Regions from separate parts of the Lysinibacillus sp. NPDC047702 genome, predicted to be linked through region 3. Evidence: riboswitches for the same ligand, from Rfam matches in the RefSeq annotation. Region 3 holds a riboswitch; each other region holds the start of a gene.
The links. A riboswitch is a leader RNA that binds a small molecule or an ion and turns the genes downstream of it on or off. The one in region 3 is predicted to bind cobalamin.
Positions count from the first base shown of each region.

Region 1: it holds a riboswitch for cobalamin, as region 3 does, so the genes downstream of both, ACQKIM_RS17425 (ABC transporter substrate-binding protein) here and mmgD (citrate synthase) in region 3, are expected to answer to the same signal.
Region 2: it holds a riboswitch for cobalamin, as region 3 does, so the genes downstream of both, ACQKIM_RS12485 (DUF4430 domain-containing protein) here and mmgD (citrate synthase) in region 3, are expected to answer to the same signal.
Region 4: it holds a riboswitch for cobalamin, as region 3 does, so the genes downstream of both, metE (5-methyltetrahydropteroyltriglutamate--homocysteine S-methyltransferase) here and mmgD (citrate synthase) in region 3, are expected to answer to the same signal.

Region 1 covers NZ_JBNNMG010000039.1:29,553-31,761, forward strand. Annotated here, with positions in the region: gene ACQKIM_RS17420 (GTP-binding protein) at 1-561, opposite strand, end outside; cobalamin riboswitch at 814-1,000, shown strand; gene ACQKIM_RS17425 (ABC transporter substrate-binding protein) at 1,182-2,177, shown strand.
Region 2 covers NZ_JBNNMG010000022.1:19,142-21,350, forward strand. Annotated here, with positions in the region: gene ACQKIM_RS12480 (S-layer homology domain-containing protein) at 1-248, opposite strand, end outside; gene ACQKIM_RS12485 (DUF4430 domain-containing protein) at 327-1,061, opposite strand; cobalamin riboswitch at 1,235-1,431, opposite strand.
Region 3 covers NZ_JBNNMG010000013.1:38,968-41,176, forward strand. Annotated here, with positions in the region: gene prpD (2-methylcitrate dehydratase) at 1-223, opposite strand, end outside; gene mmgD (citrate synthase) at 322-1,431, opposite strand; cobalamin riboswitch at 1,622-1,815, opposite strand; gene ACQKIM_RS09180 (NUDIX hydrolase) at 2,069-2,209, shown strand, end outside.
Region 4 covers NZ_JBNNMG010000033.1:48,124-50,332, reverse strand. Annotated here, with positions in the region: gene metE (5-methyltetrahydropteroyltriglutamate--homocysteine S-methyltransferase) at 1-1,143, opposite strand, end outside; cobalamin riboswitch at 1,325-1,503, opposite strand; gene ACQKIM_RS16065 (NlpC/P60 family protein) at 1,965-2,209, shown strand, end outside.

The DNA.
Region 1 (2,209 bases), on a different contig from region 3:
TAATGTTTCATTAAGAAAAGCATCCAAAAGATTGTCATCACGTTCAGCTAGCCATTCCATTATGTTAGAAGGAATATAATCCGAATGGAACATTTCATTTACTAGTAGTACATCCTCAGAGCAATCTTTTTGAAGCTGTGCCATAACATGATTCACCACTGCACCTTCACGATCAATTTTATTGATAAAAAAGAAGGTTGGAATGTGATACTGACGTAATAGGTGCCAAACTGTTTCAGTATGCCCCTGTAGCCCCTCAACTGCACTAATCACAATGATGGCATAATCCATAACACGAATCGCACGCTCCATCTCAGGGGAGAAATCGACGTGTCCAGGTGTATCGATTAATGTATATGTGTCGTTGCCAATTGTCATACGACCTTGCTCCGCAAAAATAGTGATGCCGCGTTGTCGCTCTAGCTCATGATTATCTAGGAATGTATTCTGATGATCTACCCGCCCGCGAGCCTGAATACTTTTGGTATGAAATAATAATTGCTCTGAGAATGTTGTTTTTCCTGCATCCACATGAGCAAGGATCCCAATAGTTTTGTACATAAATTAATCCTCGTTTCTATAAATCCGTCTATTTTATTGTAACAGAATTTTAATAAATTCAAGGTAAATAGTTTTAGAATATGTCATAATAGTGTTCCAAATCTAATGATTGCGAAAATAATTTAATGTAAAATAGTTCTCGTTTATGTATGAATATTTCTGTAATAATAAATATATTTAGTAAATGGATTATTTTGTGAGATTGCGAACGGAAATTACTTTTGCTAGTCTATCAATAATATTTATAACAATACATAATACCTTTATATTGGTGCAAATGGCCTTTGTCATTTGCTTAAAAGGGAAATCGGTGAGAATCCGATGCTGTCCCGCAACTGTAAATGGGGAGTCTATACAATATGCCACTGTAATCACACTATGGGAAGGCGTACAGATGATGAACCTAAGCCAGGATACCTGCCAATAATATTCTTTACTTCAACCACGAGGATGGGGATAGTGAATCAGGTCAAAAGCCGTCTTTTCACTATGCGTACCTCTTGGAAACAAGGGGATTTTTTTATGCCCTTTTTCAATTTGTTATACAGTTCATCACGAATCATGGTAGCAAAGAAGTCTACTGATTTCTTACTATATATAACATCAAAGGAGATAAAGACATGAAGAAATGGAACAGCATGTGGCTTGTCTTTGCACTGGCATTGATGGCTATTTTAGGTGCATGCAGCGCGAAGGAAGATAATGAATCAGCAGCACAAGGGGAAAAGGTTGAACCATCACAAGCGGCAACGACAGAAGTAACGATTGACAATAATGGGACAACGCAAGTTTATAAAGAAGCTCCCAAAAAAGCGATTAGCTTAAACCAACATGTAACAGAAATTATGCTAGCTTTAGGCTTAGAAGATTCAATGGTTGGCACAGCCTATTTAGATGATAAAATTTATGAGCCTTTACAAGCTGCTTACGACAAGGTACCTGTATTAGCTGACCAATATCCTACAAAGGAGCAGGTAATTGATGCAGAGGCAGATTTTTTATATGGGGGATGGAAAAGTGCCTTTGGTGAAAAAGGTGTCGGCACTCCAGAAGAGCTTGAGGCATTAGGGATTCACACATATCTACATACAGCATCCAATATGACAAAGCCAACTTTAGAGGATATTTTCATAGATATTCGTAATATCGCAAAAATATTCCGTGTCGAAGATCGTGGAGAAGCTTTAATCGATCAAATGACGAAGGATGTAGAGGCTATTCGGGCGAAATTACCCCAGGATGGCAAAGAGCTGCCTGTTTTAGTTTTTGACAGCGGTGATAAGGATGTCTTTACAGCAGCGCAAAACTTTATGAATGAGTTGGTAACGATTGCTGGAGGCAAAAACGTTTTTGGTGATGTCGAATCTGGGTGGACAACCGTTTCAAAGGAAGAGGCAGTTGCGCGTAATCCAGAGGTGATTGTTGTTATTGATTATGGAGAGACATCTGCTGAAGAAAAAATTAATTTCTTAAAGAATGACCCAGCATTAAAAGAAACAGAAGCCGTGAAAAATGAACATTTTGTTATTTTACCACTATCTGCAGCATCTGAAGGAGTTCGTGCCGCAGAAGCCATTCAAATTTTGGCAAAAGGCTTTTATCCAGATAACTTTTAAAATTTGAGCTAGCATTTTGCTAGCTCCTTTTT
Region 2 (2,209 bases), on a different contig from region 3:
TCAATTTCATCAACAGATTGCAGTGCATTTTCCTGTTCTGCTGAATGCTCTACTTCTTTTTCATTATCCGACCCTGTAGCATTATCCTGCTTTCCTGAATCATCAGGTTCAATACCATTTATGTTTGTAGTAGGGTCGAGTAAATCCCCTTCAAAATCCTGTGCCTTAATTGCAGTGACTGGAGAAAATAGCGATACGATCAAAATAAAAATAATTGCTATATGTAGCTTTTTTTTCCACATCGTCATATAAAATTCACTTCCTTTATAAATAATTAAATACTGACAAGCTGAATTAATTCATCTTGTCAGTATCAATTTATCTAGCTATTGTACTTTCACTTCAACTGGCTCACTTGCTGAGCTACCGAACAAAGCATTGGCAGAAGCTGTAATAGTAATAGTGCCTGCCTGCGCTGTACCCGCAAATGTAATAACAGCTTGTTGGTTTGTATTCACAGTAATAGACTGAGCTGTTAATGCTGTTGTCCCTGTGTTAATTGTCCAGTTTGCTAAATTAGAGGCATCTGGTGTTATAAATAAATCACCAGTTAAATTTACCGTAACGGATGGATTATTATCATTTACAGCAATTGAACTTGTCGTTTCTAATTTAGCCCATGTAGTGTAATAAATATGAACCACATCATCAGCCTCTAATTGATACTCAGCTAATCCATAATTGGGGCTAACGCCATTTACAGTGTATACCCAGCCATCCCAACCATTTAAACTGCCTGCAGCACGTCCATCAATTGATTGAAGATATGGACCATATTGAGTAGAAACTACTACATAAGGAATACCCTCAGCATCAAATACTTGCTCTACAAGCTCTAACGCTGTTGTCCCTTCTTGAACATTTACAGTTGTTCCTGCTAAAATTTCATCACATGAACCAGTACCGCATAAACCAGTCACTGATAACTGAACATCAAAATCTGCTGTTTGTGCTTCCTGACTTATGGGCTGTAATACTGCTGCACTTGCTGTTGGTGCTACGAGCGAAAATGCTAAAAGCATGACTAACGCTAATTGCCACCATTTTTTGAAATGGACCATTTGTAAAACCTCCTATTTTTATTATTTCGTGAATGTTCTTGCAATTAACTCGAAAACAAAAAGATGCTTCTCCAAAAAGGGGAAGCATCTAATGGAAAACAGAAAAAAGGCGCAAAAACATAGTTTGCCTGTCCGTCTATTTGCCGTAGGTTCTCCTAGCTTCCGAAGAGAGTTAATACGATAAAATAAAGGTAGGTCTCCTGGCTTGTGCATCCTATTCAGAACCTTCCCATCTACTGGAGGCATTTTTCCTCGTTTGACAGTGGTATTTTCTGTAGTCATCTACACTTACAGTTGCGGAAACAGCTTCGGCTTTGTACCGAATTCCCTATTAAGCTCTTAAAAGAGCACCTTTATTCTGCAATTCTTATTCACTTACTGTTAAGTTTAGCATATATTTCTATTTTTCAAAATAGTTAAATAAAAAAGAAGTATATTTTTTAGATATAGTAAGCTTTAAATAGTGTCAATATTATTATTTCACTGCTCATTAAAAAAGCAGTATTAAAAGCTATAGTTCAACGTTGCGGGGTGAAACAAAAAAATAGAAAATGATAACCTAACTTTCACACAATGGCTAGAAAATTTAAATCGAATTATAAAGAATGAAAGGAACAAATACGTATAGAATATATTATTCGATTGCATTTAACGCTGTATATAGATCATTATGAGAGCTTCAAAATTTAGATTGATAGAACTTGTTCAAATAAATTTTTTGAACCGTGTAAACGGCAAATACAAGCCAAATATGTTATAAGCTTAGCATCATCTTATTAACATTTCCATTACTAGGGCTGAAATATTACTACGAAATCGAGGAACTTCAGTTTATTACTACTCAGAGATTTGCAGAGTGTTGGCATTGGGAATATATGTACTAAGTTAGCCCATTTACTATATTACACAAAACAAAAAAGATGCAGTTAATTGCAGCTTTTTGTTTCATCTGTTTTCAGCAACGTACACGGTGATTGTGATAATTGATAAACGGTAATTTCCGCGTGTATTTGCGTTTATCGCTTAATCTATTCACAAGAGCTTTATAAAGATGGGCTTTTTCTTTGATATTCTTAGTGCTCTGCAGAAATTGAAGTATAAAAGTCTTCAAGCTTTTTGCTGTACGTTTCTTTTTATAAGGTTTGCTA
Region 3 (2,209 bases):
GTACACGTGTACCGTTTGGAACGATTGTCCCTGGAACAACTGGACCAAGAAGCTTTGTACATTCAGGATATTGTAAGGCTAAAATTCCACAGCCTAAAGTATCTAATAAAACATAACGTGCTGTTTCATAGGCTTCTTCACTGGTAATCGTAGTATTTAATACATAATCTGCAATATCGCTTAATAATTGATCTGTCTTAGATATTTCATTAGTTTTTATCATCTATATCTTCCTTTCACTACCTCTATTTGATATACTAGTAAGTTGATGGACATTGGTCAGAATGTCCATCAGTACTATGGCGAGTTGTTATATGTTGATTACACTGTTACTTCTTCAAGGTTATGACGCTCGCCCATATAATGAACGCGAGGTCTAAACAGCTTGTTATTTTCATGCTGTTCAATCACATGTGCACATAAGCCGACGGTACGAGAGCTAAAGAAAATTGGGGTATAGATTTCAATAGGCAGTCCAAGCATGTAATATACAGGTGCTGCGTAGTAATCTAAATTTGGATACAATCCTTTTTCCTGCACCATTACTTTCTCACCAGCCTCACACATGCGATATAATAGATCGTCACCATGTTCTAAACATAATTTACTTAATGCCTCTTTCATTATTTGTGCACGTGGATCCATTTTCTTCATGTATACACGATGACCAAAGCCCATGATTTTTTCTTTCTTTTGCAGCAATGTTTCAAAGCCTTCCACTGTCTTTGCTTCAAGAAGCATATACATCACAGCCTCGTTTGCTCCACCATGTAAATTTCCTTTCAATGATGCTACAGCTCCAGTTAAAGCTCCATATAAATCGGATTGTGTAGAGGCAATAACACGAGCCGTAAATGTAGAATTAGGCATTTCATGTTCACTATATAGAACAAGGGATTGATCGAAAGTTTCCTCCTCCAGCACTGTTGGCTTTTTTCCAGTAATCATGTAAAAGAAATTCGCACTATAAGAAAGATTACTATCGGGCTCTACTACCTCTTGTCCATTGAGTACACGATAGCTATTCGCTACAATATTTGGCATACTTCCTAAAAGTCTAAAGGCTCTCTTTAAATTCTCCTCTGTAGAACGATCATCGATTTGCTGATCATAGCCTGCTAATACTGATATCCCAGTTCTCAGCCCATCCATTGCATGTGTTCCCTTTGGCAATAGCTTAAAAATATGAAAAATTTCTTGTGGAACCTGATAGTTTGTTTTCAAAATGGCTTTCAGTTCATTCTGTTGCGCAATAGCTGGTATTTCTCCGTTGAATAGTAAATGCACAATGTCTAAATAAGAATATCGCTTCGATAATTCAATCAAGTCATAGCCTCTTATAACAATTTGACTTTGTACTGTGTCTAAAAAAGATAATTTAGTCTCAGTGGCAATGATTCCATCTAGACCTGGTGAATAATTTAACTCCATACATTACAGCCCCTTTGTTTATTCATTCTTGTAAGCGTTAACATTCAAGCGCGAAAGAACAACAAAAAAACAACTTCTATCCTTTTAGAAGTTGTTAATCTACAAATACATGACAGAGTAAAAAACAGCGAATTTACAATAATTCACAATAATCATACTGTAGCTAACACCTCCCTATCCTCGTAGGTCAATTGATGCTTGTTTAGTGGCAGGTCTCCTGACTTATGATCAACGCTACAATATCGCCTTCCCATTTTGATAAACAAAACAGTGGTATTGTTATTGAGCTCCTAAATACAGTTGCGGGACAGTGTTGGACTCTTACCAACTTCCCTTTTAATCAAATGAAATCACTTCACTTGAACCACCAAAATTTAGCATATTCAATTTGTCTTTTAACCTTATCATAGAGATTCAAAAACAATCAATATAGGTAAAATTCAGAAAAGGCAGTTTATCAAAAGCTATTTTCCATTTTTAAAGAACTATTCTATATTTTTTAGCATTATTTCGTACAAAAAAAGATTGTTAAGGGATGAAACTAGCCTACTTTCAAAAGTAATTAAGAAAATAGAGGTTTCTTATTTAGCAAAGCAGAACTATTTATATGAATAAATTTTTAGTAGGAGTGGAAATTTTGGGGTATATTTCAGAATTAAGAAAGCAGTTCGGTAGCAGACCAATTATAAGCGTCGGAGCGACAATCCTTGTGGTAAACAATGACAAGAAAATTCTCTTTCAAAAACGCTCAGATACATTTAATTGGGGATTACCTGGT
Region 4 (2,209 bases), on a different contig from region 3:
CTTCATGCTGTCTGATAGCTTATGATTTGCTGCACCATTTGTGTCTTGAATATAACTAGTCACTTCAACCAATTCCACTATTTTTTCATCTGCAAAGGCAAGTGCATTGTGAAGGACAGGATCAAGCTTGGTTTCTAGAGCAGTAGTGATCGGCACATGCTGTAAGTTACAGGAAGTCTGAATCCAAATGTCTTTTGATTTACTTAATTGTTCAATTGCTTTTATAGTGGCACCCACTTCTGCTAGATTTGCACGCCAAATATCTCGACCGTTAATAATACCAATGGCTAATGCTTTATCCTGCGGGAAACCGTATTGACGAAGTGCCTCCATATTTTTGTGATAGCCATGCACAAAGTCTAAGCCAATCCCTTGTACAGGAAGAGTCACCAATGATTCATATGCTGACAAGGATTCAAAATATGTTTGTAGCATAATTTTCGCTTCCGGTACTGATGCAGCTAGCTGTGTATATATTTCTTGGACAAGCTTGATCTCTGCGTCATCTAAAGTTGTTACAAGTGCTGGCTCTTCTATTTGAATCCAATTAGCTCCAGCAACCACTAACTCCTTTAACACCTGCGTATAAAGTGGTATTAAGTCTAAAATGAAGGCTACCTGAGAAAGTTTGTCATAGCCTTTTGTCAGCTTACAAAATGTATAAGGACCAATTAATGTCGGCTTTGCTGTTATACCAAACGCTTCCTTCGCCTCTAAAAAATCAGCAACTATTTTATTCTCTGTTAATTGTAAAGGTTGTCCCTCATATTCTGGCACAATGTAGTGATAGTTCGTATTAAACCATTTTGTCATTTCACTAGCCACTGCCTGTTTATTGCCACGAGCTATGCCGTAGTATGTTTGTAAATCGACCTTTCCGCCTTGCCATTGAAAGCGTTTGGGAACCAATCCGAACATGATAGCAGTATCCAGCATTCTGTCATACAATGTGAAATCTCCGACTGTTATAACATCTAGCCCCAGTTGAAGTTGCTTTTCAATACGTGCTAATCGTATATCCTTCAGCTGCTGCAGAAACGCTTCCTCTGTCAATTCCTTTTTCCAAAATAATTCTAATGCCTTTTTCCATTCTCGATCCTCTCCAATATATGGATAGCCAATTGCTGTACTTGTATAAGTCATGTTACTCTCTCCTTAATTCGTAAAATAAAAAAAGCCATTTCCCGTTATTGGAAAATGGCTGACATTGTTTATCAAACATACAGACATACAGAAATAATACGATTTATTTTAAAATCGTAGGATTCATTGTCGCACAGTGCCGATTGGTCACATTTCACCGCCTATTTCCACGTAGGTATTTGGTGTGTACTAGACATTGGCAGGTCTCCTGGCTTCTCATCAACACGCCTCACAACCTTCCCAGTTTCCCAGTGGTATTTATGATTTGCTCCGAATTACAGTTGCGGGACAGCGTCGGATTTGCACCGACTTCCCTTTTAAACCAAATTCTCATTTGGCACCAACTCTTACACAGTATTCAATTATGCTCTTACTATAACATATATTTTTCTGAAAAGTAGCATTATTTTCAGATTTTTTTGATTCTATCCTCTAATGTTGTAGTTCTATCCGTCATCTTGGCTGATCTATCCTTCACATTTAAGGTTCTATCCACTTGTCAATCCATATATTTTTTGGTATTATTCGGTAATCTCGTAGAAATCATTCCACAATCATAACGCTAGTTTGCAATTGGCTGTTCTCTATATGGTACTGTCAATCGATTCTAAATTAAAACAATTACATCCTATTGAAACATTTGTAATGAAACTGTAAATTCCGGCGATGAAGCCTTTTATATCAAGCAATTAGGTCAATTTCCAGCAACTCGTGGTAACATTTACCTCGAAGAAGCCTTACTTTTTCATGCTACGATTAATTCCAATGGCGAGCCAAAATAGGATTAATCCTAGCATTGACTTTAGGAGGTAACTAACAACATGAACAAACGTAAACGATTTTTAAGCACAACATTAGCATTGTCAATAGGTTTTACCACATTAGGAATGGTACAGCCAGCTATTCAGCCAATAGAGGTAGAAGCTGCAACTATTAATAATTTCAACAATCAACAGGCTGTTGCCGCAAAGGCAGAGCAACTAATTCAAACTGGTAAAAGTTTAATTGGAAAGGCAACATACAGCAATACGGTATACAAGCCTACATATCCATATAAATTTTCCTG